DNA from 3 places in the Candidatus Photobacterium acropomis genome. Region 1 is predicted to be linked to each of the others. Evidence: predicted binding sites of a transcription regulator. Region 1 holds the regulator's gene; each other region holds the start of a gene.

Region 1 (10,688 bases):
GGTATATTTCGCAGCTTCACTCATGGTCGGGTAAGGATGGATCGTCGATAAGATCTTGTTTAGTCCTAATTTGTGACGCATTGCTAACGTAAATTCTGCCAATAGTTCACCACCATGATGACCAACAATAGTGACGCCTAAGATCTTGTCGCTATTTGGCGGTGTCAGCACCTTGATGAAACCTTCATTGTTGTTGTCGGTGATTGCACGATCTAAATCCGCAATATCATAAGTATAGATTTTATATTCAATACCTTGGGCTTGCGCTTCTTTTTCGTTTAATCCCACTCGTGCTAACTCTGGCGAGGTGTAGGTAACGGCTGGCAATACCGAGTAGTCGGTTTTAAATTTTTTAATGGCACCAAATAAGCTGTTAACTGACGCATACCATGCTTGATGTGCTGCGGCATGGGTCAGTTGGAAAGGACCAGCCACATCACCAACCGCATAAATATTTGGGTACTGGGTTTGCAGATAGTCATTAACCTTGATGGTTCCTTGTGGTGTCGTTTCAATGTTTAACGTCTCTAAACCGAAACCTTGGGTATTGGCAACACGACCAAGGGCGACAATGACTTGATCAAATTCCACTTCGACTGATTGGTTATTCGCAAGATCATCTAACTGCGCAAGATGATATTCATTATTGGATGCTTTAAAGCTCACCGCTTTGTGCTGAAGCAATACCTTCACACCTTCATCAGTGAGTTTATTGCGAATAACACAAGCCGCATCGTTATCTTCACGATTGAGTAATTGCTCAGCCATTTCAACCAAGGTAACAGACGTACCTAAACGATTGAACGCTTGTGCTAATTCGCAACCAATAGGACCACCGCCAAGAATAAGCAGTTTTTTCGGCTGTTGTTCTAGTTGCCATAAGGTGTCGGAAGTGAGCGGATCAACATCTTTTAACCCTGTAATGTTTGGTAATAGCGGCGAAGCACCTGTAGCAATAATGATGTTACGTGTCGTGATGATCGTATCGTTCACTTTCACTTGCCAAGGGGAAATGATAGTGGCATCACCTTGAATACAGTTCACGCCTAGCTTGGTGTATCGCTCAATAGAGTCATGCGGTTCGATATCGGCAATAACGTGATGTACTCGCTGCATAACGGCTTTGAAATCGATAGCTTCAATGTTGGCGTTAATGCCTAACTGTTTCGCTTGTTGGATTTCATGAGCACTGTGGGCGGCACGAATTAAGGCTTTAGAGGGTACACAACCAGTATTTAAGCAATCGCCACCCATTTTATGGCGTTCAATCAAGGTCACTTCAGCTTTCACTGCGGCAGCAATATATGAGCTAACCAAACCGCCAGCACCTGCACCAATGACGACTAGGTTTTGATCAAATGAGTGAGGTTTTTGAAAGTCTTGGTAAACCTTTTGGCGTTTTACAGCGTTGACAATGAACTTGGCAATCAGAGGAAACGTGCCGAGTAGAGCTAACGATAGCAATACTGGGGTAGAAACAATTCCACGCAGTGATTCAATATTACTGAGTTGAGTACCAGCATTAATGAAAATAGCCGTAGCAGGTAACATGCCTAACTGGCTTATTAGATAAAAGGTACGCGTTTTAATGGGAGTTAAACCCATCAATAGGTTGATCAGGAAAAACGGAAACACAGGGATCAAGCGCAGCGTTAGGAGATAAAATTCGCCTTCTTTCTCGATCCCTTGGTTAATGGTTTTTAAGCGATAGCCAAAACGCTGTTGTACCCAGTCACGTAGAATAAATCGGCTTGAGAGAAATGCTAAGGTTGCACCAATAGTGCTGGCAAATGAGACAATGATCAGGCTAGGCCAGAAACCAAAAATAGCGGCTGCTAGCAAGGTTAAAATGGCGGCACCCGGTAAGGATAAGGCAGTCGCTAGAACGTAAATAGCAAAGTACGACACATAAGCCACGATTGGCTGGCTTTGAATTTTCGTTTGTAGGGCAGATTGCTCCTGCTTGATAAAATCAAGCGTGAGGTATTGCCCGAGATCGAAATGGATCCAGCTTGCAATCAGGCTAACAATCACGATGAGTAAAGCGAGCTTTTTCTTATCCATGTCTCTCACCTTATTTGTTTTGCTGAGTATCAGCTTGTGATTTGTCTTGCTCTTGGTTAGCCGCAACATCATTGGGTTTAATTGGCAGAGTACAGAAGCCTTGCTCTGGCACGTCCAAAGCGGTGTTAAATTTAGCGGATAGGTTTTGGAAACTGACTAATGCGGTGATCTCTATGATGTCATCGCTGCTGTACCACTGCTGGAGCGCATTAAGCATCTCATCAGTAACACGTTGCCCTGTAATGGTCATGGCTTCCGTGTAGGCAAGCACAGCGCGTTCTTGCTCCGTAAATAAATCAGAGTGTTGCCAATTCGCCAATGCTTTGATTTTTTCTTCAGAATCACAACGCTCTGCCAACTTCATACCGTTAGCATCAACACAGAATGCACAGTCATTGAGTTGTGACACACGAACACAGATCAGCGAGCGTATCACAGCTTGGATAGGGGATTTTTTGCGATCGAGAAAACCGAAAAATCCTGCGACTAACCAAAACAGTACAGGTTTGCGGCCCCAAAGCTTAGCTGGGTTTAGCACTTGCCCATAATGTCGAGCTTGGAGCCATAGCAAGGGTTTTACCCAGAGAGAGTCGATTTTCTTGATTGAGATACGCACAGCCATTCCTTAAAACAGATACCTAAAAAGCGAGTTGCTAGGGTATACATGTAGACCTTAACTGTATGTATTGTATTTCATTTACTAAGAATTATGGCTTTTTCGCCAATCAGTTGGCGAAAATAAAACCAATGGTGAAGAAAATAAAAGGCGAGGAGGATATTGTAAATAGCGATAAATGTGATGCGAGATTAATAAAGCGTTAAATATTTGACGTTATAAAAAACAAAATTAAATATTTATGTTTTAGCATTGATATAAAACAAGAAGTTATTAATTACTTCTAGGTGCGTTATTTTGCTAGTTCTTATTATGAGCTTTATGTATTAAAAGATATAAAATAGAGTAGTCTGGTTAGGTATTATTCTAAATATATATTTAGTAGGTATACTTAGAAATAAAAGAATGAACATCTTTTATTTCTAAGTTAAATAGAATTGTCGAAGTAGATTTATTAAGAAAGGGCTGATAATAATTCGTTTCGACGTTGCTCAGGAATAACAGACCAATGTTGACCACTTATTGCACCTTCTAGCGCCCATAGTAATTCAAGACTAAGTGGACTGTTTTGCGCTTTTTGTAGCGCTTGGTATGCACCTAAAGCACCAGCAGCTTGAAGTTGTTCGATAGTCTCTATGCCTGCTTTTTTAAGCATTCTTTCGTTTGATAACCGTAGGTTTGGTAAGTCCTTTATACGGTCAGGTACGCAACTCTCCTTTTCTTGCTTGTCTTTTTCTGCTGCATCCAATGAATACCGACCTTGCGCAACGATCTTTTCAGGTTCGTCCCACCAATTATCAGGTATTGCGTAGTGCTTGGTTACAACAGGGAAGCCACGTTTCTTATAAACGTAAGGCTCAAGACCTGCTTTTTTGAATTCCTTTTCGGTTTCAGCGTTTGCGCGTAAATGAAGTTTATCATTTACAACTAATGCAAACATTGTATCACCAGCAAAAATGCCAAAACCGCCAAACATCGACCGTGATTTCACAGATCCAAAATGGTCAAATAATTTTAATGAATCTTTTAATATTGGTTTATCCATGCTTCTACTCGGTGAAATAAATATGAGTGTCACCTAAACATCAAGAGCGAGGAATTAGATTAATCAATCTTCATAATAGGCTTGTCAATATATTGTTAAAATAATCGTCATTATATTGGCGAGACTAATTATAATCCTTCGGTAACCCCGCTACCGTGAATTAATAATAATTGTTAGGCCGGAGGTTTTGCGTCTTAATCTTTCAATTAATTTGCCTGTTCGTGACTATATAAAGTTATATTAAATATTAGTTTTAATATTAAATCCAAGTCCTCAAAAATGTGATACTGCTTCAGGTAATTGTTCTTATCTTGTGGTGAGCATAAATCTTTTTTAAAAAAGTAAAAAAAAGCCAACAAGTTAAACTTATCGGCTTTTTCATGACTTACCAAGGTCAATCTTGTTAGTTGAGATCTTTAACAGACTTTCTCGCAACAAGCTCAGGCGTCATTTCAAAAGTTTGACGAGCGTGATTCTTGTCTTTAACACGATCTAGCAAAATTTCCACCGCTGTTTTACCTAAACGACGCTTAGGCTGGTGGATGGTCGTTAGCGGTGGAGCAAAGTACGGTGCAAGGTCAATGTTATCGTAACCAATGATAGAGATATCATCAGGAATACGTAGACCTGCTTGCTGGAATGTACTGATCATTGCCATTGCCATGATATCGTTGAAACAGAAGATAGCAGTAGGGCGATCTTTCATTGCGATAAATTTCTTCGCTGCTTCTACAGCAGATTCACATTCGAAGTCACCTTCAAGTAGCCAATCTTCATTAACGCTTAAGTCCGCTTCTGCCATAGCTTTACGGAAACCTTTTAGGCGCTCATGACAAGTAGACTTATCAGCTTGACCAGATAGACAGCCAATTTTCTTATGGCCGTTATCGATGAAGTGTTTAGTCGCAATGTAGCCACCATCTTCAGCGTTATCTTGAATGTTGTCAGTGTGAGGACGTTCTGGACCCCAGTCCATGATAACCATTGGAAGATCGTTCTGACGCTCTAGTAGTTCAAGTAGCTTCTGATCAAGATCGCTACACATTACTAGTAAGCCATCAACACGCTTTTCTGCCAGCATGCGTAGGTAGTCACGTTGCTTTTCAAGATTACCTTCTGTGTTACATAGGATCAGGGTATAGCCTGCGCCGTAACAGTATTCTTCAACGCCATGTACAACTTCAGCAAAGAATGGGTTAGTTGATTTTGTTACCAACATACCAATGGTACGAGTTGTATTACATTTTAAGCTTCGCGCTACAGCACTTGGTGCGTAGTTAAGCTCGTCTACCGCAGCCAGCACTTTTTTCTGTGTTGCTTCTGCAACAAAGCGTGTTTTATTGATCACGTGTGACACAGTTGTGGTTGATACACCTGCCATACGTGCAACGTCTTTAATGGTTGCCATATTTATTCTTCTAATTATGGTCAGATAGAGATCTGACAAAAGGTTGTGGTACCCAATTGATTAATTACGTAGTAGATGGCTAGTTGAGAGACTAGTAGATATGAAATTCTTTAATTATTAACTACTTAATTATTCAATTTGGCACCGTTTTTATAGAGTACCGCTCTTAAACAACTAAAGCCGCAATAAATGCGGCATTAGTGTATCGAAATTTTTATTACAACTTTTACATGTGTAATCGCTTGCGCTCACATTTTACTGTGTGTTTTGCGTTGTGCAATCTTTCTGTTCATCTTGAGTGAAATTATTGATGATAAAGTATAAAAATGTAGGTCGTTGTCACGCTTAATCCGATTTTTATCGCATTTTTACAGTATTAATAACTGATTGGTTATTAAAGAATAGGATGATTCGCTGACAAAATATAAGGGTAGTTTTCTTTAGGGTGGGTATGCACCGTAACAGGCCAACCATACAGCGATTCTACAACTTCTGCCGTGAGCACTTGTGACGGTGTTCCATCCGCTTTTATTTGCCCATCTTTTAGGAAAATCATCCGATCTGTGTATTGCGCTGCAAGGTTTAAATCATGTAATACCACAATAACCGCAGCGCCTTGCATTGCCATGTTCTTGGCGATTTGTAAGGTGTGATGCTGATGTGCCAAATCAAGAGCTGAGGTTGGTTCATCTAGCATCAAAATACAATGTTCACCAGCTTGGCTTAATTGGGTTAATACCCGAGCGAAATGGATCCGTTGTTTTTCGCCGCCAGAAAGTGTCGGGTAAAGCCTATTTGCAAGGTTTTTGACATCTACATAATCCATTGTCATTTTGGTTACTGATTTGAGCTGTGGTGAAGTCAGCTGTAACGGAATTGCACCTAACTCCACCACTTCTTTTGCTGTGAATGCAAAAGAAAGGGCACTGTGTTGCGGCAGTATGCCTAAATGTTTAGCCAGTGTAGCTCTGTCCCATGATGACAGTGGTTGCCCGAAAAAAGAGACCTCGCCAGATTCAGGTGTCACTTCGCCACAGAGCACTTTTAATAAGGTACTTTTACCTGCGCCATTGGGGCCTAAAAGGGCGGTGACCTCGCCTGAATGAATATCTAAATTCAGATCATCTAATAAGACTTTATTGCCGTAACGGAGTTTGAGATTTCTAGCTTGAATAACGCTGTTTGTATTTAGAGAAGCGTTATTTTGAGAACTGTTTTCTTTCGAACTAAGTAAATCAATATCAATGGCAGTTGCTGTCATGAAATGTGCCTCTTTTGAGCGCTAAGTAAATAGATAAAGAAAGGCGCACCTAAAATAGCGGTGATAATGCCAACGGGTAATTCTTGTGGTGAAAAAGCACTACGGGCGATCATATCTGCAACTAATAAAATTAAACCGCCTAATAGAGCTGAAATGGGCAATAAGGTTTTATGATTTGGACCTGTTAGCATACGTCCGACATGAGGGATGACTAAACCGATAAATCCGATAGGGCCACAAATCGACACGGTAATACCGACACCTGCCGCACAGACAATAATAAGATTACGCTTTAAGTGCTGAGTATTGACGCCCATGTGCCGGGCTTCTGCTTCACCTAATAGGAACGCATTCAAGTTATTACAATGGCGATAACAGTAGTTAAACAGTAACGCTAAAGTACAGTAGGCAAGAAGGATCCCAGACCACGTAGCACCAGCCAGTGAGCCCATTGACCACAGTGATAAATCACGCAGTGCCTCATCATCAGCAATATAGTTAAGTAAGCCTAATCCTGCCGCTGAAATTGCGGTAATCGCAACCCCAGCTAATAGCATGATCATCACTGATGTGCCGTTTTTATCTGTGCCTAAGCGGTAAACCATGACAGTGCTAATTGCACCGCCAATAAACGCAAACACAGGCACAATGGCAAAGTTAAGTAACTGTGGGAAAGTGTTAGTAAGTGGGGCAAATAACACAATGGCTAATGCTGCACCTAATCCGGCACCGCCTGTAATACCAATAATCCCGGGATCGGCAAGAGGATTACGAAATAGCCCTTGCAGTACGCTGCCGCAAATCGCCAAAATTGCACCAATGGCAAAGCAGAGTAGGGTGCGAGGTAGACGTATTTGATGGATCACTAAGCTGACATGTTGCGCCAGTTGATGATCACCAGGTATCAGCGCAAGTAGACTTTGTTTATAACTGATTGCCATTGGGCCAATCACAATAGAAGAAAGCCCTGCTAACACCAGTAAGCCAATGCTTAAAATATAAATATGTTGGGCTGAAAATCGTTTTGCGTACATGAAAAAACAACCTTAAAACATGAGGCACTAATCGAATATGACGTTATTTTGAGATAGATGATTAAGGATAAATAACTTGATTAAGTCTTAATGCTTCATTCACGCTTTCTAACCCTAAACCGCCAATTAAAGCTGTACCGTTAATAGTTAACAAGGCGTTATTGGTAGCTGCTGGTGTTGCAGCAATGAGCGGCATTTGCTTAACCAGATCTTTCATACTTTTGATCTTACTTGCAGTACGAGTGCTCAAAAGAATGATATCTGGCTGCATGGTTACAATTGCTTCGGCAGAAATCGGTTTGTAATTGCTGACTGATTCAGCTGCAGGATTCACGGCACCCGCTAACGAGATAATGCTATCTGCCGTGGTATTACTGCCTGCAACATTGATTGGTCGACCATCATGGATCATCAAAAACAGCACTTTTTTAGTGGTTTTGATGTTAGTTGTTGCCTGCTTAATCTCGTTTAGCTGCTTATTCAGTTTTTCTTTTAATACCTCTGCACGCTGTTGATGGTGTGTCAATGAGGCGATTTGATCGATACGTTGGAGTAAATCTTGAACGGTTTCACCTGAGTTCACGACATCCACACTAACGCCTGATTGTTTAAGTAAATCTAATGTGCTTTGCGGCCCCATTTCATCTGAACCAATGACGTTTGTTGGTGATAGTGACATCAGGTTCTCTGCTGATAGTTGGCGGTGGTAGCCTACTTTAGGCACAGATTTATCTACGAGTGTTTTACTGGTGAGATCCACGGCGACTAGCTGATCTTGTGCGTTTAAAGCGTCAATGATTTGTGTAATCGACGCGCCTGCACTGATGATTTTGTTGGTGTTGGGATCTGCATTGGCGTATGAAAAGCTACTCAATCCTAATGTGATCGTCAGCAGAGATGTGGTTAAAAGTGTGCGTCGTTTCATGATGATGATTCTTCCATAAGTAGCTGAGTTGCTTTGATATTGTTTTCTTGTAAGAACGCGAGCAGTTTAAGCATTTGCTCAACAGAGGCGGTTTTATCTGCCCCGATCACAACAGGTTTATTTGGGTTGTTTTTTACTTCAGTTAATAACGCTTGTTTAAAGCTGTCCCAGTCATTGATTTTCTCGCCCTGAAGCGCCCAATGTGGCGCATTAGCAACGAGATTAATGGCGATAGGATCAGCCTGTGTGGTTTGTAATGTCTTAGTGGCAGTTTGTGGTAAATCGACATCCAACGACTTAATTTTTACCGTAGCGGTAAGCAGTAAAAACACCATCACAATGAATATAATATCGAGCAAAGGTGTCAGATCTGGGGTCATATCATCAGACTGAGTTATGCTGCTACTGGCTTTGATCATAATGCTTTACCACTAACCGCTGGGTTTTGTTCACAAGTATCACAAGCGGTCGTTTTGCCGTTTTCCACTTCGATATTCATCCCTTCAAGCCACAGGTTGCAGCGATTTAAACAGTGCTCTAACTTGGCTGTCACGTTATCAGCCCATAAGCCTAAAAGCTGTGCACCTGTAATAGCTGGTAGGGCAATCAATAAGCCTGCAGCTGTTGTTCGCATGGCTAGGCCTAAGCCGTCGGCTAAATCGCTAGGTGTTACTGAACCTGTCGATTGCGAAATACCACTGAACATTTCAATTAAACCTAAAACGGTACCAAGCAAACCTAATAGTGGGCTGATCACGCCAATTAAGCTAAGCAAACGTAAGCCTGAACGTAATTCAGTACGTTTTTGAATAAGCCAAATAGCAGCTGCATCTTCACGCAGAGGTTTGGTGAAGTGACGGTGAGCAATCAACATCGCAATGCCTTTATAAAGTAGAGGGCGTTGCTGTTTTAACTCTTCAGTCAGTGTATCTAGCGCACAATCATCGTGACGATTCTGTTTGGCAAGGATGGCGTTTACCTTAGTTTTGCCAACACCAGTGCAAAGCAAAACTTGAATTAAACGCTCCACAAGGATCATTACCGTGAGCACAGAGCAGATAATGAGAGGCCATGCCATTAGGCCAAGTTGTTGGGTCAGGTTGTCTAAAAAGCTCATGATTTAATCCAATTTGAAACGAACAGGAATTTGTACACGGTGAGCGATAGCTTTTCCGTTGATGATGTGCGGAGAAAAGTGCCACAGTTTGATTGCTTTCAGTGCCGCTTTATCAAGCACGCTAGCACCAGATGATTTAGCTAATTTCTGTTTTAGCTGTTTGCCGTCTTTACCAATTAACACTTCCACTAATACTGTGCCTTCAATACCTCGACGCTTAGCCAAACGAGGGTAGCTAACAGGGGAAGGTTTAGTCGCAAATGTCGGTTTTGAGACCAACTTCGGCTCGCTGGAACCCAGAGTTGCTTGCGGGTTCTGGTGCTTTTTATTTACCTCAACCACTGATTTGGTGGCAGGCTTATTACTGGGTTTATTTAACGTAAATTCTTTGCTTGCGGTACTAGGCTTTGCTGGTTGTGATTTCTTTACTGTTTTGTTCTGAAAGGGCTTTTTAACATCAGCTTTTTTAGTCACTGTTTTTTTAGGTGTCGGCTTTTTAGGAACAGCTTTCTTCTTAGGTTCAGCTTTTGGTTTTGTGACTGACTTGGTTTTTTGAACCAGCTTTTTCATTGCTGTTTTTGGTTCTGGCGTCATCGTTTTTGTAACAGGCTTTATCGGTTCAACAGGCGTTTCAACCATAGGCTGAATAACAGGTTCTGGCTTGGCGATTGGCAAAGAAACCAGATTCACACTTACGCTAGCAGGTTCAGAGACTGGCACTGTGATGATTTTTTTGTCAGGCATTGCAGAGACAAGAAGGCTATGGAACAAAATGGAAGCACTGCCTGCAATGGCGTAGCGTTTTAAATTCACAACAACAACCTTATTTGCTGATAGCCATGATTCGGTATTGATCGGAAGTGATAATTTGCATCGTGAGATAAGTCCGTTTATTCAATGAATTAGCTTAATTATTTTGGTACTGGTGTACTTAGTGCGGCACACTTTGAATTTATTATCCATGAAATGCGAATAATATCAATTATCATTTGCAATATTATTTGATGCTCAATATGATAATTAAAACCAAAAATTATGTGGGTGATTTTTGAACAAGATCATTCGCTTAGATTGCGAAAAGCAAAAAGATTGAAAGTAAACAGCTAATAGATTTGCTCTTGAGCCTGTGCATAGTATGCCAACCTATGAGGGCTCTACCTTGTGACTTGTATTAATAATAAGCACAGGGCAACCGAGGGGCGATTAGCCAATAGTTAT
Region 2 (10,688 bases), 210 kb from region 1:
TAAGCTTTCCAAGACAGATGCAATACGGGTATCAATCAACCAACCATTGTTATGGTCAACTTTCTCTTGAATACGCGCCAGCTTATTGATGTTTGATTCGCTAGGATCAGCGGTCACTAATTCCAATTGGTGATGGTACTCTCGAAGTACTTCACCCACTTCAGCTAAACCTTGAGCAACATAATCAAATACAGTGCCTTCGGCATTACGTGGTGGATCTTGTTCTAAACGTGAAACCACCAGCTCATTTTGACGCTGAACACTACCGTCATCTAACAGAATGTCGCCAGCAATCACTTTCATTAACGTGGATTTACCCGCGCCATTACGACCCACAAGACATACACGCTCATGAGGTTGAAGAAGAAATTCAGCTTTATCTAGTAATGCATGATCGCCGTAAGCCAGTTGAGCGTTACTAATTTTTATAAGTGCCATCGTAATTAACCAAGCTTATTAGTAGTTAACCATGTTTGTAATGTTTCTTTATCGAAGGGCCAGCCTAATTCCGAAACATTGAGCTCATGGTGTTGAATAGAGAGTACAGGTATGGTTACACCGTAACGAGAGAACAGTGCATCATCGAATGCGATATCGACAACTTCTACGTTGTCTTGAATCCCTACCTCTACGAGCAAGCTGTATGCCTGCTCGCAAAGGTGGCAGCCTTCCGTGCTATAAAGTGTGATTAACACTAGCCTTCCTTGTGAGTGATGATCCAACAGTTGTGGATTTGCTTGTTCTTAGCAAAATCCATTGGCAATGTTTTCTCTGAAATGTTCTTCGCGTGTAAGCCAAGCTCATTCAGTTTATCTAAATCCATCTTGAAGTGGCGTTTGTTGTTTGAGAAAACAATTTGACCTTCAGGGCGTAGCATACGTTTTAGGTTTTCCATCAACATGATGTGATCACGCTGAATATCAAACGACTGCTTCATACGCTTAGAGTTAGAGAACGTTGGTGGATCGATGAAGATAAGATCAAACGTATCGTCCACTTCTTGTAACCACTGTAGACAGTCAGCTTGAATAAACTCATGCTGAGAACCTACTTGGTTGTTCAGTTCCATATTCTCTTGTGCCCAACGAAGGTAGGTATTTGACATATCCACCGTTGTTGTTGTCTTAGCACCACCAACAGCCGCATGCACAGTTGCCGAGCCAGTGTATGAGAATAGATTCAAGAAATCTTTACCCGGTGCCATCTTGCCAAGCATACGACGAGTAATACGGTGATCAAGGAATAGGCCCGTATCAAGGTAATCATACAGGTTAACTTTAAGTTCAACGCCGTATTCCTCTACTACCATGTGACGTTCTGCACTTGATAGTTTTTGGTACTGGCTCTTACCTTTCTGACGCTCACGCACTTTAAGAATAACTTTGTTGCTCTCAACGCCTGTAACTTCAATCGTTGCACGTAGAATATCCATGATACGACGACGAGCTAACTCTTCAGAAACAGACTTAGGGGCCGCATACTCTTGGATGATGATGTAATCTTTGTACTTATCAATCGCTGCGTTGTAGTTAGGAATGTCAGCGTCGTAAATACGGTAACATTCAATACCTTCACGCTTAGCCCATTTACCTAACTTAGCAATGTTCTTCTTCAAACGGTTAGCAAAATCCGGTGCTACGTCTTCTTGAACAATAACGCCTTCTGCTTGACCTTCTTCTTTCTGAACACTACCTGCTGTGATTAAGTAAGTCTTAAGCACACAATCTAACGCACCGTTACGAAGCTTAAATTGTTTGTCTGCACGCATACGCATACAGCTTAATAATTCATTTGAACTTGAGTAAATCGCAGCCACAGAGCCTGCAAACGCCAATTTCAAGCGGTTACCAAACTCTTTGTAAAGCGAGATAAGCTCAGGTGTTGTACCTAAACGCTCACCGTATGGCGGGTTACAAAGAATAACGCCTGTTTCAAAGCCTTCAGGACGAACAAGCTGAGTAGCATCACCGTATTCAAAATCGATAAGCTCTTTAACACCAGCACGACCTGCGTTATCACGAGCAACCGCAAGTACACGGCGATCCATTTCACGACCAAAGAACTTAGTCGTTACTTTTGCTGGACCACGGCGAGATTTCACTGTTGCTTCTGCGTGAATTTCCATCCAAGCATCTTTATCGAAGTCTTTAATCGACTCAAAACCCCAACGCTTACGTTTCAGACCCGGTGCAATTTCAGCAGCGATCATTGCCGCTTCAATTAACAAGGTACCTGAACCACACATAGGATCGAGTAAAGCTTGCTCTGGTGTCCAACCACTCTTAATCACAAGCGCCGCAGCATGGGTTTCACGTAATGGTGCTTTACCTGCTTCACTACGATAGCCACGTTGGTGTAAACCACTACCCGCCATATCAAGACCAAGAATACCTTTCTCGCCAGATAGACGCATATGAACACGAAGATCTGGACGCTCACGATCGATATTTGGACGACGTAAATCCGCTTTAGTAAAGCGGTCTACGATCGCATCTTTGATTTTCATTGCGCCATATTGGCTGTTGCGGATTTCACGGTTCGTACCGTTAAAGTCAACCACGATGCGAGTATTACTATCAAAGTAGTTCATCCAATTGATAGCAGTTGCACCTAAGTACAGATCCATATCATCACGAACGTTAAATTCGCTCAGTACTTGAATGATACGTGATGAGATACGTGTCCATAGACAACAACGGTAAGCTGTTGCTTGCTCTGCTTTGAAGCGGACACCGGCATGCACAACTTGAATGTTCTGTGCACCTAATTGTTCTAATTCATCCGCCAGCAAGTTTTCAAGGCCGCGGGAAGTAATAGCTAGATATTGATTCATGGAGTTCTTTTCACACTAATATTGCGTGGAATTATAACCGAAATCACAAAAAATGCCTCGTCTAAACCGCTCTCAAATTGCTCATTTACGAAAAAAATTTAGTCTTCAATCAGCAAGTTCAAGTAACAAGCATTCAAACACAATAGGCTTGTGCTATTGGGGCAAATAAGCAGAGATAAATACGCAAACCAATATAAATTAATCCGACTTATCAATTCATTAGCTACCATAGCATCAACTATATCGTAATTATTCAATGGGAACTTTCACGGAATAACCTACAAAGCCATTGTCCACTAAAGAAAACAACAATAAAAATTCATTAATAATCAATAAATAACAAAAACGAATTAACAAGCATAAGAATAAAAACCGTAAAATCAAACTATCCCACCACTCCTTAATGAATAAATTATTCCAGCTTTATTTCTAAATTAACGCTCGACTTATTCCAGGTATTTCCTACCGAATCAGAATCAAGAAATGGGGAAATTACAACCAATGAAATGTAATGTAACAGTGAGATGAATGCCAATTACAGATAATTTTTAATGGTAATATCGGTAGTGATTATTGTTTTTTATAAAAGAATTTTGACATTGATACCAAGTCAACGCTCGTTTTTTAAGCATTGTTGATGCATCAGGAAGATAAATATAGAGATCAAATATGTACTGATGACGGTATTACCAGTTATATCCCCCTTAAACTTCCACTCTCGTTCATCAACTAACATAGTGACATCACAGTATTAGCTACTTAATGCATTAGAGGAAACGGACTAGATTCCAGTATTATGTTGTTAATACAGAAACAAATATGATGAGAACTAAATAGATGTGGATGGCTTTAGAGAAACAGAGAGGATATATAAAGTAACAAAGATAGACGGAGATAATTAATAACGCAGTAAAATACCGCCAATAGGGAACTAGGCAGAGGCTTGGTACAAAGATAAAAGAAAATATAAAGACGTGAATATTTCAACATTGAGAAAATGCTGATTAGCTTAATGATTACAATAGCTTAACCAACAAGCGCATAATGCTGTTCAGTTTCCAAAAAACAAGGTTCCATACGATCATTCATCACTTTAATCGTGTCGCAAAACTGCATCGTTTTAACCCCATCAAGATCAACAGTTGCTACATCAGCAAGCATACATAAGCTGGCTGTACCATGATTTTCAATCACAACATAATGTGCTGTGCATGATGCTGTCATTAAACTCACTACTTCACCCTGCTCCGGCTCTGCGCCTTGCTGAGGAGCAAAATACCAACTTTTAGGCATAACTGGCTTATGAAAACGTCTTGCAGCTGTTGCATTCAGCGCTAATTCACACTTACGCGCTTCTGATATAGGAAGTTGAGCGAATTGCTCTTGGAAGTTTTGATAAGCTTCGATGTCATCAACATTAAAAACATCACTTACTTTCGCTTCAGGAGTCAGCAGCTTCGCTGATAACGCTACACGAAAAAGCATGTCATTCCCTAATTCAAGCATTAGCGAATTCATATCGGCATCAAAATACCATTTCCATGAATTATCTGGCTTTAACACGTTCGAACTCCTAAAAGACAGTGGTTTATATTATATCTGCGACCATATGGAGAAACTTTAGTCTGATTCTACTCACGTCCCCTAAAATTAAAAGGGGAAAAAATGGACTATTTATATATGAGTTATTTGTATATTTAGTACACAGGTAATATTGAGTTAATAATTAAAAACCCAACCTAGTATTCACTAAGTTGGGCTTTAAAATGTCAGACAAATTTTAAAATTAATACTTGTCAGTCAAATGCAATTAAAGGCCGTTCACGATATCTTTGACTAAACGAGGGCCGTGGTAAATGAAACCAGAGTAAACTTGAACAAGGCTTGCCCCTGCCATCATCTTCTCGCGAGCAGAAATTGCGGAGTCGATACCACCCACACCAATGATTGGGATCTCTCCTTTCAGTGCTTCCGCCATTTTACGGATAACTTCAGTACTCTTGTTCTGCAGAGGACGACCACTTAAACCACCCACTTCGTCACAATGTTCCATTCCTTGAACAAGTGAACGATCTAATGTGGTGTTCGTACCGATAACACCATCAATTTTATTGCGGATCAATGAATCACAAACTTGTAGAATTTCATGATCATCAAGATCTGGTGCGATCTTAAGTGCAAGTGGTACATATTTACCATGTTTCTCTGCAAGCTCTGCTTGTTTCTCTTTAAGTTGAGATAACAGATCATCTAATGCTTCACCGTATTGTAGGCTACGAAGTCCCGGTGTATTTGGTGATGAAATGTTTACCGCAATGTATCCCGCATATTGATAAACTTTATCCATACAAATTAGGTAATCTTCAGCACCCTTTTCAATTGGTGTGTCTTTATTCTTACCAATGTTAATACCGATAATGCCGTCGTATTTTGCTTTCTTAACATTCTCAACTAAGTTATCAACACCAAGGTTATTAAAACCAAAGCGGTTGATGATGCCTTCAGCTGGGATCAAACGGAAAAGACGTGGTTTATCATTACCAGGTTGTGGACGTGGCGTTACTGTCCCTACTTCCACAAAACCAAAGCCCATAGCACCAAATGCATCAATACATTCGCCATTTTTATCAAGGCCAGCAGCTAAACCAACAGGGTTTTTAAAAGTCAGTCCCATGACTTCAACAGGACGTTCAGGAAGGTGTTGACGATAGAAAAGATCTAATGGAGTTCCAGTGAAACGAGAAAAGTTCTCGATAGCGAGGTCGTGTGCCTTTTCAGCATCCAACTGAAAAATAGCAGAACGTGCGATACGATATAGCATTGTAACTCCAATATAAGTCCCGAATAAACGGGATGGTATTATTCACATTTCCCCCTCTAACATCAATCGTTATTTTTTTGATTATTGTCAATAATTCAGTAACTTAGAAATTAAATCTTTGTTTAACAATAAGTTATAGATTGGTGTTTTCATAAAAAATTACACTTTAATGCAAACGTTTTCTTTTTGTTTGAAAATAGCTATTAGCAAATACGCAATAGGTGACAACGTCACTCAAAGATAGTCATTTACCTTACTTTTCTGGCAAGGCACTATTAGTATCGACACCATATCGCTACACTGTCACTTATAGTTGTTACAACGTAGCGATATTTTGCAAGTTTTATTAATTAGCGGGGCGTGAATTTAGATTAAGAATCGTTAACTCTCGTAAAGCGACTGAGAATTTTGCAAATTCATGGGCATTACCTACCTTAAATTCCGCTAATACACTATCCCATCGATGAATTGCTTTCTTATGCTGCTCCATCCATAAAGCGATACTCTCCTCTGGCTCTGCTGTACTTGTCATCAGAACAGCAGTGGTAAGTTGACGTTGTTGCCAGTCCAAATCTTCCCTAAACGATGCTCTAGCTAACGCTTGCCAGTTATTCTCTACACTTTGATTTTGAATTTGCTTTAAGAACCAATGTAAAGACAGCTTTGCCCCTAGTACAAAGTAGACACGGGCAATATGTGATGTATCCACTTCCATCGTTTTGGCTATTTGCGCTATATCCATTGCTGAATACAAACTTGTTAACCGTGCAATGTTTTTGGCAAGCTCATCAGGTACGCCTTGATCTATCATCTCTTTAGCTTGTTGCTCATGTTCAATGACTTCTTGCGTTACAAGGTAACTATCTAGATGATAGCGAAGTTGTTCAACAAAGGGCTGATAGAATACGATTTGCTGTTCTATTCCTAGCTTGTGCTCCCTATTACGTAGAAACCATCGTGTTACTCGTCGCAACATGCGTCTGGAACGATAAAGCATTTCATATTGAATTTGTGCAGAGACTTTATTGTCCAAATCCCGAATATGGCTAAACAGTTTGTCAAAATTAAAGATCTCTCGTCCTATTGAATAAGAAGCAGAGATGTCATTAATGGTTGCCCCCGTTTCTTCTTGTAAACGAGTGACAAAGTTACATCCCATTTCATTGGACATTTGGTTTGCTAACGAGGTCGCAATCAGCTCTCGGCGTAAGGGATGTTGCTCCATCTGCATACGATAGTTATCTTGCAAAAATCGTGGGAAATAAGCAGGTAATAATCGGGAATGGTACGGATCACTCGCAATATCATGATTCACAAGCTTTTCTTTTAATACCATCTTCCCGTAAGCCACCAGCACTGCTATTTCTGGCCGCGTAAGCCCGATGCCAGATTTTTCTCGCTCTGCTAACGCTTCATCATCAGGCAGATATTCCAAACTGCGATCTAACTTACCATGACGCTCTAATTGGTGGATAAAACGGATCTGCTCTTTGAGTAATTGAACTTGTTGTTGTTCCGTCACCGATATGGACTCACTTTGACGATAAGCATCATCAAGGACAATCTCACTGACTTCAGCTTCCATATTTTCTAAGATCGTATTGCGTTGCTTAAATGTCATTTCATCAGCTGAAACTAAACTATTAAGTAAAATCTTAATGTTTACTTCATTATCTGAGCAGTCCACACCACCCACATTATCAATAAAATCGGTATTTACACGTCCACCAGCCTTAGCAAACTCAACTCGACCTAACTGTGTAAAGCCAAGATTACCGCCTTCTCCGACAATTTTAGCTCTGAGTTGTTTACCATCAACACGTAAAGCATCATTAGCACGATCACCAACATCGGTGTGAGTTTCTTTGCTTGATTTGATATAAGTACCAATACCGCCATTCCACAATAAATCTACCTCCATTTGTAGAATTAAGTGGATTAACTCATTAGGTGTACAACTTTGTTTTCGCGTTTGCAGCAAGCTTTGTACCGCAGGAACCAGTTTGATCGCTTTGCTTTTACGAGAGAAGATCCCACCACCTTCAGACAGCAATTTTCGATCATAATCATCCCAACTGGATCGTGGTAATTCAAATAAGCGCTGTCGCTCTTTCCAACTGACCGTTACATCTGGATCCGGATCGATAAAAATATGTTGATGGTTAAAAGCAGCCACTAAGCGAATATGCTTAGATAACAACATACCGTTACCAAACACATCACCAGCCATATCACCTATACCAATGCAGCTAAAATCTGTGGTTTGGCAATCAACACCTATCTCCCTGAAGTGGCGTTTAACTGACTCCCATGCGCCTTTAGCTGTAATACCCATTTTCTTATGGTCATAGCCGTTAGAGCCACCAGAAGCAAAGGCATCACCCAACCAAAAGTCATAATCAGCCGCTAATGAATTCGCGATATCTGAAAACGTTGCCGTTCCTTTATCAGCCGCAACAACCAGATAAGGATCGTCTTCATCATGGCAAACAACATTGGCTGGTGGCTGACAATGCCCATCAATAACATTGTCGGTTACATCCAATAAGCCGCAAATAAAGCGTTTATAACAAGCTTTGCCTTCCGTTAAGATCTCTTCTCGTGTTGTTAATTGCGGCTGACGCTTACAAATAAAACCACCTTTCGCCCCAACTGGCACAATAACAGTATTCTTTACCTGTTGCGCTTTAACCAAGCCTAATATCTCGGTACGGTAATCTTCTTGCCTATCAGACCAACGAAGCCCACCACGTGCGACCTTTCCACCGCGTAAATGGACGCCTTCAAAGTCAGGTGAATAAACAAAAATCTCGTAATTAGGAACTGGAGCAGGAATTTCAGGTATTGCGGTTGGGTTTAATTTAAGTGATAACCAAGGCTTAGGCTTAGCTTGTTCTGTTTTTTGATAAAAATTGGTCCGTAACGTTGCTAAGATAAGATCCATATAACGACGAATGATCCTGTCATCATCAAGGCTTTCTACATCTTCCAAACTTTCGATGATCAGTTTGATCAAGTTTTGCTCTGCTTTCTCACTATATTTAGAGCTTGGATCAAAACGAAGTTTAAACAAAGACACCAGATTACAAGCAAGTTCGCAGTGGTTATTCAATGTATCTTCTATATATTGCTGACTAAATGGAAAGCCGACTTGCCGCATATAACGGGCATAACTTCGTAAAATAGTAATTTCTCGCCCAGATAAGCCAGAGCGAAGTACCAATCGGTTAAACCCATCACTCTCTAACTCTCCGTGCCAAATATCAGAAAATGCATCTTGGAATCTGTCTCTGGCTTCTGATAAATCAAAGTCATTTGCTACATAGTGCAACATGGCAAAATCTAAAATCCAATTCACCACGCCATCTGCAGTGATCACTTGATAAGGCGACTCTCCAATCACCCGCAAGCCTAAGTTCTCAAGCATGGGCATAACATCAGATAGATGAATAGGCTCATTGCGATGAAACAGTTTTAGCTTCACAGCAGTAGAATCTGCAGACTCTTCTTGAGGCCGATAAAACAACATACCTAGCTTATTATTTTCATCTAGCCTTTCGAGCTGAAGTACATCAGCCACCGCAGATCCAGGTAACATTTGTTCTTTATATGAACGAGGGAATGCTTTGGAATAGTTTTTAGCAATGGGGATCCCTTTGCTTTCACCGAAATTAGCCACCAGCGATTGAGTAATACGATCTTCCCATGACGCTACCGCAACACCTAAGTTATGCTCGATGGATTTCACATCAATATCGAAGTTATTGTTTGGTACACGGACAATATAGTGGGTTCTCGCCAGTGGGCTTACTGAAAAGAAAGTGGTGAACTCAACAGTTTGGCTCGATCCTAAATAATCCTTTAGTACTGTTTGGATCTTCCGTCTTAATTCAGTGTCATAACGCTCTTTGGCCACATACACCATACATGAGAAAAATCGCCCAAAAGGATCCCGTCTTACAAACAGCCGGAGTAAGTCACGATCCTGCATCCGTACAACACCCATACCGACATCAAGCATCTCTTCTTCTTTGGCTTGAATGAGCTCATCTCTTGGGTAGGTTTCTAATACATTATTTAATGCTTTCCATGAGTGAGACCCCTCTGGATAACTACTTGCCGCTAAGATCCGTTTTACACGATTGCGGATCAAGGGTATGTGCATGGCTGTTTGATGATAAGCAGTTGAGGCATATAAACCGATAAAACGATGTTCGCCAATCACATTCCCTTTGTTATCAAAACGCTTAATACCAACGTAATCAATATAAGCAGGACGATGAATGCGGGATTTGGCGTTACTTTTAGTAAGGATCAATAAATCAGGCTTTTGCGCTTCAATACGAGCAGACTCAGGTAAGCTTGATAAGTTTAACGGACGTGCATGTCGAGGTTTCTTTAATAGCCCTAACCCTAATTCTTTGGTGGGTGTTAATTGATAATCCCCTTGGATCGGTTTCAAGTCATAACAGTGATAACCCATGAAGGTGAAGTTATGATCCGCCACCCACTCTAAAAATTCGATCGCTTCTTCACAATATTGTTTTTCTACTGGTAATTGGGCGACTCTCAGCTCTTTGGTTATTTGGTACATCTTGTTTTGCATTGATTGCCAATCAGCGACTACCAATTCAATGTCTTTCAATACCGCCTCTAGCTCATCTCGTAGCGAGGCCATTTCTTCTTTCTTGGTTAGGCGATCCACTTCAATATGAAAAAGCGTCTGTAATTCGCCGTTATCACCACAGGCTTTAATAATATTGTTTTTATTATCTCGCTCGAAATGATAAGGCCCATTGAGCATCAAGTGACTGGTAATATCGAGGCGATTTAATGTCATACGAACAGAATCAACCAAAAATGGCTTATCTGGCATGACGATTTCAACCACAGTATGGGTCGACTTCCAACCATGACGACTTAAGGTAGGGTTATAGACACGAACCGATATTTTATCTGGCTTATTTTTAACAAGGTGATGCCATAAACTCAGTACAGCACCATAAAGATCCGACTCATTACGTTGCAGTAAAT
Region 3 (10,688 bases), 1.6 Mb from region 1:
AAAACGTGAAAATTCATTCGTGAATCTCGTTTTCACCAAACAAGCTGATGGCATGCTACTGCTCGGTACTGATCTACCTTTCGATGTTAGTAAGCCAGAGCAAAAGAACCTGCCTCCACTAGTCATGGCATGTGAATATGCGCCAGAGCTTGAATTGCCAACTATCCATATTGATAACCTCACCGCAGCCTTTGAAGCGGTTAATTATCTGACTCAAATGGGCCATAAGCGTATCGCGCAAATTACTGGTCCTGATCAAGCACCATTATCTCAATTCCGTCATCAAGGCTACCAACAAGCCTTGCGTCGTGGCGGTATTACGCTAAACCCTGCTTATACCGTAAAAGGTGACTTTACTTTTGCAGCAGGTGCCCGTGCAGTGACGGCACTATTATCATTACCAGAACCACCAACGGCTCTATTCTGTCATTCTGATGTGATGGCCATTGGTGCTATGCAGCAAGCAAAACGTTTAGGTCTGCGTGTACCGCAAGATATCTCTATTGTCGGCTTTGATGACATTCAATTTGCCGAATATTGCGACCCACCATTAACCACGGTTTCTCAGCCTCGTTACGAAATCGGTCGTCAAGCCATGTTAATGCTGCTTGAAGTCCTCAAAGGTAAAGAAGTTCAAGCTGGCTCTCGTCTGCTCGATGCCAAGTTAGTGATCCGTGAAAGTGCCGCGCCACCATCACGCTAGTAGTAAAAAAGGCTGTGAGCTTATGAAATAACCATAAGTTCACAGTTTTTGCACGCTCCTGACCTTAACCCTTGCTTTATTAGTGATAAAAACTAGTCAGTCTCATTCCAAATTTGTAACATAGAGGCCTGTCCTTCTCTCAACGTATTTGTCTATCATCGTGGCCACTAAAGATTATGTAAAGCGCGGACGCTCGCCGAAACCGGCAAATAAGAAAAGTAGTCCTAGTCGTAAAAAAGCCCCTGCTCCTTCTGGTTTTCCTACCAAATGGGCCGTTACTGCTGTTGTTTTAGTGTTTGGACTGATCTCTGGTTTATTCTTCCTATCTGGCACTGATGTTCCTGAGAAACCCGCACCTAAAGATGACATCCCAACAATTGTGAAACCACAACCTGTTGATGCAGTGAAAAAGCCAGCACAGAAAGAAGTGTTACCGCCAAAACCTGAAGAGAAATGGCGCTACATTCATGAACTAGAAAACAAAAAAGTTATCGTGCCAGACGAGTTAGATAACCAACGAGTGCAACCTGTTAAAAAAGAGCCTGAGCATAAGCCCGCTCCTGCTAAGAAAACAGAGCCGGCACATATAAAAACAACTGAGCCTGCACACAAACCCGCAGAAAAAACGGTAGAAACAACAAAACCTGCCGAGAAAAAAGCAGAGCCAGCCTCTACCGTTCGCTACGTGTTGCAATGTGGTGCTTACCGTAAGAAGTCCCAAGCAGATGAGCGTAAAGCACAAATTGCATTCCAAGGCCTTAACAGCCAGCTAAAGGTCAGCAGTGATGCAAAAGGTACTTGGTATCGCGTGGTATTAGGCCCTTACTCTCAAAAGAGCAGTGCTGAAAAAGACAAAGCGAAGCTACAAAGTAGCGGTGTTTCCCCTTGTGGTATTTGGCATTGGGAATAACGCGCTAGTTTCTCTCTCATCACAAGAAGGACGTGCTTAGGTACGTCCTTTTTTTATGTATTTCTCACGTAATAATCGTGACCAATTCATAGTTAACACTTGAAAAGCCCTTCCGTCATCCCCAGATCTTTTAACATTAACGATACCGGCTATGCCGGCGCAGAACCAGAGAGGTTTACCCCGTGACAACTATTGTATCTGTACGTCGAAACGGAAAAGTCGTGATTGCTGGTGATGGCCAAGTTTCACTTGGTAATACAGTAATGAAAGGCAACGCACGTAAAGTTCGCCGTCTATATAACAATAAAGTACTGGCAGGTTTTGCTGGCGGTACCGCTGATGCATTCACATTATTCGAGCGTTTTGAGCGTAAGCTTGAGATGCACCAAGGTCATCTTCTTAAATCGGCTGTTGAGCTTGCGAAAGATTGGCGTACTGACCGCGCCCTACGTAAGCTAGAAGCACTACTTGCTGTTGCTGATGAAACAGGCTCTTTAATTATCACTGGTAACGGTGATGTGGTTCAGCCTGAGCACGATTTAATTGCGATTGGCTCTGGCGGTAACTTCGCCCAAGCTGCAGCCACGGCACTACTAGAAAATACTGATTTAGGTGCCCGTGAAATTGCAGAAAAAGCCCTAAATATTGCTGGTGATATTTGTGTGTTCACTAACCACAATCACACCATTGAAGAACTAGAAACTAAGTAAGGAAGTTGTAATGTCTGAGATGACTCCTCGCGAAATCGTCCATGAGTTAGACCGTCACATTATCGGTCAAGACAAAGCGAAGCGTGCTGTTGCGATTGCACTACGTAACCGCTGGCGTCGCATGCAACTTCCAGAAGAGTTGCGTGTAGAAGTAACACCAAAGAACATTCTAATGATTGGTCCAACCGGTGTGGGTAAAACTGAGATTGCTCGCCGTTTAGCAAAACTTGCAAATGCACCTTTCATTAAAGTAGAAGCAACAAAATTCACCGAAGTGGGTTATGTTGGTAAAGAAGTCGAAACGATCATCCGTGACTTAACGGATGTGGCGGTAAAAATGACCCATCAGCAAGCGACGGAAAAAGTACGCTTCCGCGCTGAGGAATTAGCTGAAGAGCGTATTCTTGATGTGCTATTACCACCAGCACGCGATGCTTGGGGTCAAAACGAAGCCAGCGAAAGCGAATCATCTACTCGTCAATCTTTCCGTAAGAAATTACGTGAAGGTAAGCTAGACGATAAAGAAATTGAAATGGATATTGCAGCCCCACAAATGGGTGTAGAGATCATGGCACCTCCTGGTATGGAAGAAATGACCAACCAGCTACAGGGTATGTTCCAAAACTTAGCAGGCAATACCACCAAAAAGCGCAAGATGAAGATCAAAGACGCGCTAAAAGCAGCAACTGAAGAAGAAGCAGCAAAACTAGTAAACCAAGAAGAGCTAAAAGAGCAAGCTATTCACGCGGTTGAAAACAACGGCATCGTCTTTATCGATGAGATCGATAAGATCTGTAAGCGTGGTGAATCGTCAGGCCCAGATGTTTCTCGTGAAGGTGTACAGCGTGATCTACTACCATTAGTCGAAGGCAGCACGGTATCAACCAAGCACGGTATGGTGAAAACTGACCACATTCTGTTTGTAGCATCCGGTGCATTCCAAGTCGCTAAACCATCGGATTTGATCCCAGAGCTGCAAGGTCGTCTACCTATTCGTGTTGAGCTTGAAGCGCTAACCAGCAACGACTTCAAACGCATTCTAACCGAGCCAAATGCCTCTCTAACTGAGCAGTACAAAGCATTAATGGCAACAGAATCGGTAGAAATTGAATTCTCAGCTGATGGTATCGATAGCCTAGCCGATGCTGCATGGCAGGTGAATGAGCGTACTGAGAACATTGGTGCTCGTCGTCTTCACACTGTGATGGAGCGTCTAATGGAAGAGATCTCTTACGATGCGAGCGAGAAATCAGGTGAGAAATTCACAATCGATGCTGCATACGTGAAAGAGCGTCTTGGTGAGTTCGTACAAGATGAAGATCTAAGCCGTTTTATTCTTTAATAAAACCGCCTATCACGATACAAAAACGGTGCCCTGCTGCACCGTTTTTTTATTCTAAAATGACTATTCGTAGGATAAATTTGCGCACTGTCAAATTTCAGCCATAATAGCAATCCACTCATTATTTAAGTATATAGATTATGAAATCGTCTTCTTCACTCGCAGTTTGGTTAGATGCTGCAAGACCAAAAACCTTGCCTCTAGCCATCGCATCAATTGTGTGCGGTAGCGCAGTGGCAGGATGGCATGGAAGTTTTTCTGCTCTAGTTGCAGCGCTCGCTTTGTTAACCGCCCTTTTGCTGCAAATCCTTTCTAACCTTGCCAACGACTACGGTGATGCGGTGAAAGGTACAGATAACGATGATCGTTTGGGGCCTCAGCGTGCTATCCAGTCAGGCTTAGTTACCCCACAAGCCATGCGTAAGGCTATGATCGTCAATATCATTCTTACTGCCATCAGTGGTTTATCGCTGATTTTTATCGCCTGTAATAACCCTCATGACATTATTGGCTTCATGCTGTTAGGTGTACTCGCTATCATCGCATCTATCGCTTATACCGTGGGTAACAAACCTTATGGTTACCGTGGCTTAGGCGATTTATCTGTCTTGATCTTCTTCGGTTGGCTTGGTGTTGCAGGTACTTATTACTTACAAGCAGGCAGTATTGATTCTGTGATCATGCTACCGGCTACTGCTTGTGGTTTATTGGCTGTTGGCGTTTTAAACATTAATAATCTACGTGATATTGATAATGACCGCGCTTGTGGCAAACAAACGTTAGTCGTACGTATGGGACCGGAATGGGGCCGTAAATACCACCTGTTTCTATTATCTGCGAGCGTGGTTTGTTTGACACTTTTTGCGCTTTTCGAAACCAAATCATTGTTTGGTTGGCTGTTTGTACTGAGCGTGCCATTGCTTTATAAGCACGGTCGCGCGGTTTACTACTCAAAAGACGGTGCTGAACTTCGACCAATGATGGCAACCATGGTCAAATGTGCCCTGCTCACTAATTTATTGTTTGCTATCGGGATCATCCTGTCATAAATCATTTTTGCGAATTGCAATGACAGATCAAGTGGTTATAATTTCAACAAGGCTCAATAGATGCAATCATCACAATGGGCCTTGTTAATTTTCATTCATTTTACTTCGTCAAATAAGAAGCCCGCTTATGGAATACAATACTTCTGAACTGTGTGATATCTATCTCGAACAAGTTGATGTCGTTGAACCCATGTTCAGCTCTTACGGTGGCCGCAGCTCCTTTGGCGGACAAATTACTACGGTCAAATGCTTTGAAGATAACGGGGTTATCCGCGAAGTATTAGAGCAACCGGGGGCTGGTCGTGTGTTATTAGTCGATGGTGGCGGCTCTCTGCGCCGTGCATTAATCGATATTGATTTAGCCCATCTGGCACAAGAAAATGAATGGGAAGGCTTGATTGTCTACGGCTGTGTTCGCCATGTTGATGAGCTTGATGAGTTAGATTTGGGCATCCAAGCCTTAGCCTCTATCCCAGTTGGTGCCGATCAGCGTGATATTGGAGAAGTGGATGTTGCTGTGAACTTTGGTGGCGTGACCTTCTTACCAGAAGATCATATCTATGCTGATAACACTGGCGTTATTCTTTCACCAGAGCCATTAGATATCGACTAATCGATTATCAACCGCTAGATAAAATTACGGCCCGGTATGTTGTCGTTCCTGAAAACAACATACCAAGCCGAAAACCGAAACAGATAAACTGAAATCAGTATTATTCTACGTGTTCCATTTTGCCAAGCAGTGTGCGAACGCGCTCTTGCCATGCATTGTGATCGTTACGTAGTTTGTCATTTTCTTCAGCTAGACCTTGGCGACCGTTACGTAGCTCTTGTGCTTCCATCGCTAGGTTTTCATTCTTTTCTTTTAGTTCGTCAATTTCCATTTGTAGGATAGAAATTGTATCAATTGCCATCTGAACTTTGGCTTCTAGTTGTTCTAACATTTCAAGAGACATATTGTTTACCTGATCTAAGCCCGTATGCAGCATTAATCATTAAGTGCCTACGAGCGGGTTAAATTCATTCTTGCCTATTCTAGCGAGGCAACGAGTATCTGGCATCCACAATTCTAATGCTTTTAGGCAAACGGATGAAAATCACACAAGTCTGATATGATTTTTGCAAAGTGGACCGACATATTCGTCCACTGAGACAACCAAATAAAGTGAGAAGTTCATTTTTTAATGGGTTATCTTTCCTTTTCTTGCATTATTCCCTGTCAAAAAATGACTAATGAGCACGTCATCGTGTCATCACATATCCTGCACTCTATTTATATCGTAATTTGTGCACACTGTTTAGACCCAATCTCACTTATCACGCGATTTTTATCATCATAGGTCTGCGACAATGGTTCGCTTTCCGCTTACGCTCCTTTGCCTGAATGATTTAAAATCCTCATCTTTTGACTAATTTGCAATTGTTGATAAACGCGTAACGCTTTAACAATACAGCTATCTTTATAGTTAGTAATAACAAGAATACACAGCAAGGATCCCACCATGACGACTGAACGAAAGTATATTATTGCACTGGATCAAGGCACCACCAGCTCACGAACTGTGGTCCTGGATCATGATGCAAATATCATTTGTTCATCACAGCGAGAATTTAGCCAAATCTACCCTAAGGCAGGTTGGGTTGAGCACGATCCTCTGGAAGTTTATGCGACACAATACTCCACCATGACCGAAGCGTTAGCCCACGCGGGTATTCAAACAGATCAGGTGGCAGCCATTGGTATCACCAACCAACGTGAAACCACCATTGTCTGGAATAAGAAAACCGGTAAGCCCGTTTATAACGCCATTGTGTGGCAATGCCGCCGAACGGCAGAGATCTGCAAAGAGCTAAAAGAGCAAGGGCTAGAAGATTACGTGCGAGACAATACCGGGCTTGTGATCGACCCTTACTTCTCAGGTACCAAAATCAAATGGATCCTTGATAACGTTGCAGGCGCTCGTGAGCAAGCAGAAGCGGGCAATCTTCTATTCGGTACTGTTGATACTTGGCTAATTTGGAAAATGACCCAAGGTCGTGTCCATGTTACCGATTACACCAATGCGTCACGCACCATGCTATTTAACATCAATAGCCTTGAGTGGGATCTACATTTACTCGATAGCTTAAACATCCCGCTATCGATGATGCCGAAAGTGAAGCCCTCATCAGAAGTCTACGGTAAAACCAATATCGGTGGTAAAGGTGGTACACGTATTCCCATTGCAGGTATCGCAGGCGATCAACAAGCCGCACTATTTGGACAAATGTGTGTCTCTCCCGGTCAAGCCAAAAACACCTACGGTACAGGCTGCTTTTTATTGATGAATACTGGCAAAGAAAAAGTCAGCTCAGAGCACGGCTTGCTTACCACGTTAGCCTGTGGTCCTAAAGGCGATGTCGCTTACGCCTTAGAAGGTGCAGTATTTATGGGTGGCGCATCCATTCAATGGCTCCGTGATGAGATGAAACTGCTGCATGATGCCAGTGAATCAGAAGCCTTAGCGCTTAAAGTAGGCTCTGCCAATGGGGTTTACATTGTGCCAGCCTTTACCGGTTTAGGTGCGCCTTATTGGGATCCTTATGCGCGCGGCACCATTGTCGGTTTAACCCGAGGTGTCAATGCTAACCATATCATTCGCGCTACATTGGAAAGCATTGCTTATCAAACCCGTGATGTTTTAGATGCCATGCAAGCAGACTCAAATATTGCACTGGATACCTTATACGTTGACGGTGGCGCAGTCGCAAATAACTTCTTAATGCAATTCCAAGCCGATATTCTTGCTACCGAAGTCCATCGTCCAGTAGTCACCGAAGTGACAGCATTAGGTGCTGCTTACCTTGCAGGGCTCGCGATTGGCTTTTGGCAAAGCATTGATGAATTGCAGCATAAAGCTCAGCTCGATCGCCAATTTATTCCTTGCCAAGATGAGGCTAAACGTCAGCATCGTTACCGTGGCTGGCAACGCGCGGTAGAGTGTGCCAAAGGCTGGGCACTCGATGAAGAAGCCAACATTGATTAACCCCTTACCACCAAGCCGATACTTCCGTGTCGGCTTTCTCATTTAAATACCACTAAGATCATTGAAACTAAGCTTGATGTATTTTGCGCAATCGTTTCACTAACGCTTGTGGTAAACTCCGCCTAGTTTAATTACCTACTCGATTTTATATCTGGAGTTCTCATGAAACGCGATTTAGCAATGGCATTTTCACGTGTTACGGAAGGCGCTGCTCTTGCTGGCCACAAATGGCTGGGCCGTGGTGATAAAAACGCTGCAGACAACGCAGCCGTTGAAGTAATGCGCATCCTTCTCAACCAAACGGAGATCAGTGGCGAAATCGTAATTGGTGAAGGTGAGATTGATGAAGCGCCAATGCTCTACATTGGTGAAAAAGTCGGTTTTGGCGGTGACGAGGTCGATATTGCAGTCGATCCGATTGAAGGCACTCGCATGACGGCAATGGGTCAAAACAATGCCCTTGCGGTGCTGGCTGCTGGTGAAAAAGGCAGCTTTCTAAAAGCCCCTGACATGTACATGGAAAAGTTAGTTGTCGGCCCTTGTGCTAAAGGCGTGATTGATCTTGATAAACCATTAGCAGATAACCTAACAGCCATTGCCCAAGCTCTAGGTAAATCACTGCAAGATCTCGTTGTGATCACCCTAGCTAAGCCTCGCCACGATGATGTTATTAAACAAATGCAAAACATGGGCGTTCGCGTTTTTGCTGTGCCTGATGGCGATGTTGCGGCATCTATCTTAACGTGTATGCCAGATAGCGAAGTTGACGTGATGTACTGTATTGGTGGCGCACCAGAAGGTGTCGTATCAGCGGCCGCTATCCGTGCCCTTGGTGGTGATATGCAAGCTCGCCTGCTTCCTCGCCATGAAGTGAAAGGTGATAATGAAGAAAATCGCCAATTAGGAGAAATGGAAATTCGTCGCTGCCATGAAATGGGGATCGAGCCTCGTACCCTACTTCGCATCGAAGACATGGCAAAAAGCGATAACGTAATTTTCGCTGGAACAGGGATTACCAAAGGCGATTTACTTGAAGGCATTCACCGTCAAGGCAATATCGCAACCACAGAAACCCTGCTGATCCGAGGTCAATGCCGTACTATCCGTCGCATTAAATCGACACACTACCTCGATCGTAAAGATGATGTTGTGAAGCCTCACATTATCTAATCGCACTTCTTACTCTGTTAAAAAGCGTACTTCGGTGCGCTTTTTCTCCCCCTTATCTCAATGCTAAGAAGCGAAATCCTCACCAATCATTAGAATTGTAAAGTGATTGCTTTATTTAATAAGCTGATCCCATAATACCTAGAAAGATAAGTATGTAGGTAGCTATGAAAACCATCGAAAAAATTCTCTATCACCTAAAAAGTGAAGGACCTGTCACAGCCAAAGTGCTTGCTGAAAAGTTTGAGCTCACCACCATGGGTATCCGCCAGCATTTACAAGGTTTAGAAGAAGATGGGTTAGTGGATTTTACCGATGTAAAAGTCAAAGTCGGTCGTCCAACCAGACACTGGCAGCTAACAGAGAAAGGGCATCGACGCTTTGCTGATCGCCACCATGATTTAGCCGTACATATGTTAGAGTCAGTGGAAGATCTGTTTGGTAAAGCCGGTCTTGATCAAGTAATAGCAAAACGCGAACAACAGACCTATTTACATTATCAACAAGCACTATCGTCGTGTGAAAATCTCGACGACAAGCTTGCACGCCTTGCCCAATTACGTGCTCAAGACGGGTATATGGCAGAGCTTATCACCACCGAAAATGGCTACACCTTAGTTGAGAACCACTGTCCTATTTGTCGAGCAGCACAGCATTGCCCAACATTATGCCAATCGGAGCTGACTGTCTTTCAACGGTTATTGGGAGATGACGTCAGTATTGAACGTCAAGAGCATATTATCTCAGGTCAACGGCGCTGCACTTATCGAATAACATTATCGAATTAGGAGGCCATTATGGCTGATTGGATTCCTGCTCAAGTTATTGCAAATCGCCATTGGAATAAAGACTTATTCAGTTTGTCACTACAGGCAAACATTGAACCCTTCAAAGCCGGGCAATTTACCAAGCTCGGTTTAGAAATTGATGGGCAAATGATCCAACGGGCCTATTCGTTTGTTAACCCTCCTCAACAGCCAGTAATAGATATTTATGCCACTCGGGTAAGCGAAGGGCTACTCTCACCGCGATTACATGCATTAACCGCTGGCGATACTGTATTTATTTCAGCCCGTGCCAATGGCTTCTTTACCTTAGATGAAGTGCCACAAGGGGATCATCTTTGGTTACTGGCAACAGGTACTGCAATTGGCCCTTATCTATCGATTCTACGCCAAGGCGATGTCTGGCATCGTTTTCGCAAAATAGTCCTCATTCATGCGGTACGCTTCGCTACCGATCTCAGCTATCAAGCAGAAATCACTCAACTCAAACAACAATACGGTGATCAGCTTATTGTGCAGCCTTTTGTTAGCCGAGAGCCTTCACCTCTGTGTTTAACCGGACGAATCCCTCAAGCCATAGCTGATGGGCAACTTGAACGCCATGTCGGCCTGATATTACAACCAGAGCAGAGCCAAATCATGATCTGTGGTAATCCAGAAATGGTTCGTGACACCAAGCAAGCACTCGAAGCGCGAGGGTTTATAAAGAACTTACGCCGCAAACCCGGGCAAATTACTATGGAGCATTACTGGTAATAAATTATCGTTATAAACCTGTATCAGATAGGAGATATTTACGCATAAAAATATGCGCATCTCCTATCATTCTCACCCCTAAGACACCGCAATGCGTATCCTCCGATATAATGAAAGGAGTTGCACTTACGGAGTGAGTTATGGAAACGCTACCTGATTTTGATGAGCTGGCAAAGTTGGCACAAGACGATCCAGAAAAGTTTGAACAACTACGCCAACAATTAATTGAAGAAACCATTA

Evidence for each region. The regulator PurR, encoded in region 1, represses purine synthesis genes. The targets are predictions, from matches to a motif close to TNANGNAAACGTTTNCNTNA.
Region 2: the regulator PurR is predicted to act here: its motif matches at 5,822-5,841, upstream of pyrD (quinone-dependent dihydroorotate dehydrogenase).
Region 3: the regulator PurR is predicted to act here: its motif matches at 7,824-7,843, upstream of glpX (class II fructose-bisphosphatase).

The regions. Positions count from the first base shown of each region.
Region 1 is NZ_CP131609.1:2,270,373-2,281,060, reverse strand. It holds gene lpdA (dihydrolipoyl dehydrogenase) at 1-2,064, opposite strand, end outside; gene Q7657_RS17395 (carboxymuconolactone decarboxylase family protein) at 2,075-2,680, opposite strand; gene Q7657_RS17390 (TfoX/Sxy family DNA transformation protein) at 3,135-3,725, opposite strand; cyclic di-GMP riboswitch class I at 3,863-3,951, opposite strand; gene purR (HTH-type transcriptional repressor PurR) at 4,129-5,133, opposite strand; gene Q7657_RS17380 (heme ABC transporter ATP-binding protein) at 5,528-6,394, opposite strand; gene Q7657_RS17375 (FecCD family ABC transporter permease) at 6,391-7,428, opposite strand; gene Q7657_RS17370 (heme/hemin ABC transporter substrate-binding protein) at 7,490-8,353, opposite strand; gene Q7657_RS17365 (ExbD/TolR family protein) at 8,350-8,772, opposite strand; gene Q7657_RS17360 (MotA/TolQ/ExbB proton channel family protein) at 8,769-9,470, opposite strand; gene Q7657_RS17355 (energy transducer TonB) at 9,474-10,283, opposite strand.
Region 2 is NZ_CP131609.1:2,063,375-2,074,062, forward strand. It holds gene uup (ATP-binding cassette ATPase Uup) at 1-438, opposite strand, end outside; gene Q7657_RS16470 (glutaredoxin family protein) at 444-695, opposite strand; gene rlmKL (bifunctional 23S rRNA (guanine(2069)-N(7))-methyltransferase RlmK/23S rRNA (guanine(2445)-N(2))-methyltransferase RlmL) at 695-2,833, opposite strand; gene Q7657_RS16480 (cell division protein ZapC) at 3,860-4,396, opposite strand; gene pyrD (quinone-dependent dihydroorotate dehydrogenase) at 4,644-5,654, opposite strand; gene Q7657_RS16490 (NAD-glutamate dehydrogenase) at 6,001-10,688, opposite strand, start outside.
Region 3 is NZ_CP131609.1:643,649-654,336, reverse strand. It holds gene cytR (DNA-binding transcriptional regulator CytR) at 1-703, shown strand, start outside; gene Q7657_RS09705 (SPOR domain-containing protein) at 864-1,613, shown strand; gene hslV (ATP-dependent protease subunit HslV) at 1,796-2,323, shown strand; gene hslU (ATP-dependent protease ATPase subunit HslU) at 2,334-3,665, shown strand; gene Q7657_RS09690 (1,4-dihydroxy-2-naphthoate polyprenyltransferase) at 3,806-4,714, shown strand; gene rraA (ribonuclease E activity regulator RraA) at 4,842-5,327, shown strand; gene zapB (cell division protein ZapB) at 5,428-5,670, opposite strand; gene glpK (glycerol kinase GlpK) at 6,217-7,740, shown strand; gene glpX (class II fructose-bisphosphatase) at 7,903-8,910, shown strand; gene Q7657_RS09665 (helix-turn-helix transcriptional regulator) at 9,075-9,695, shown strand; gene Q7657_RS09660 (ferredoxin--NADP reductase) at 9,705-10,448, shown strand; gene Q7657_RS09655 (DUF3135 domain-containing protein) at 10,589-10,688, shown strand, end outside.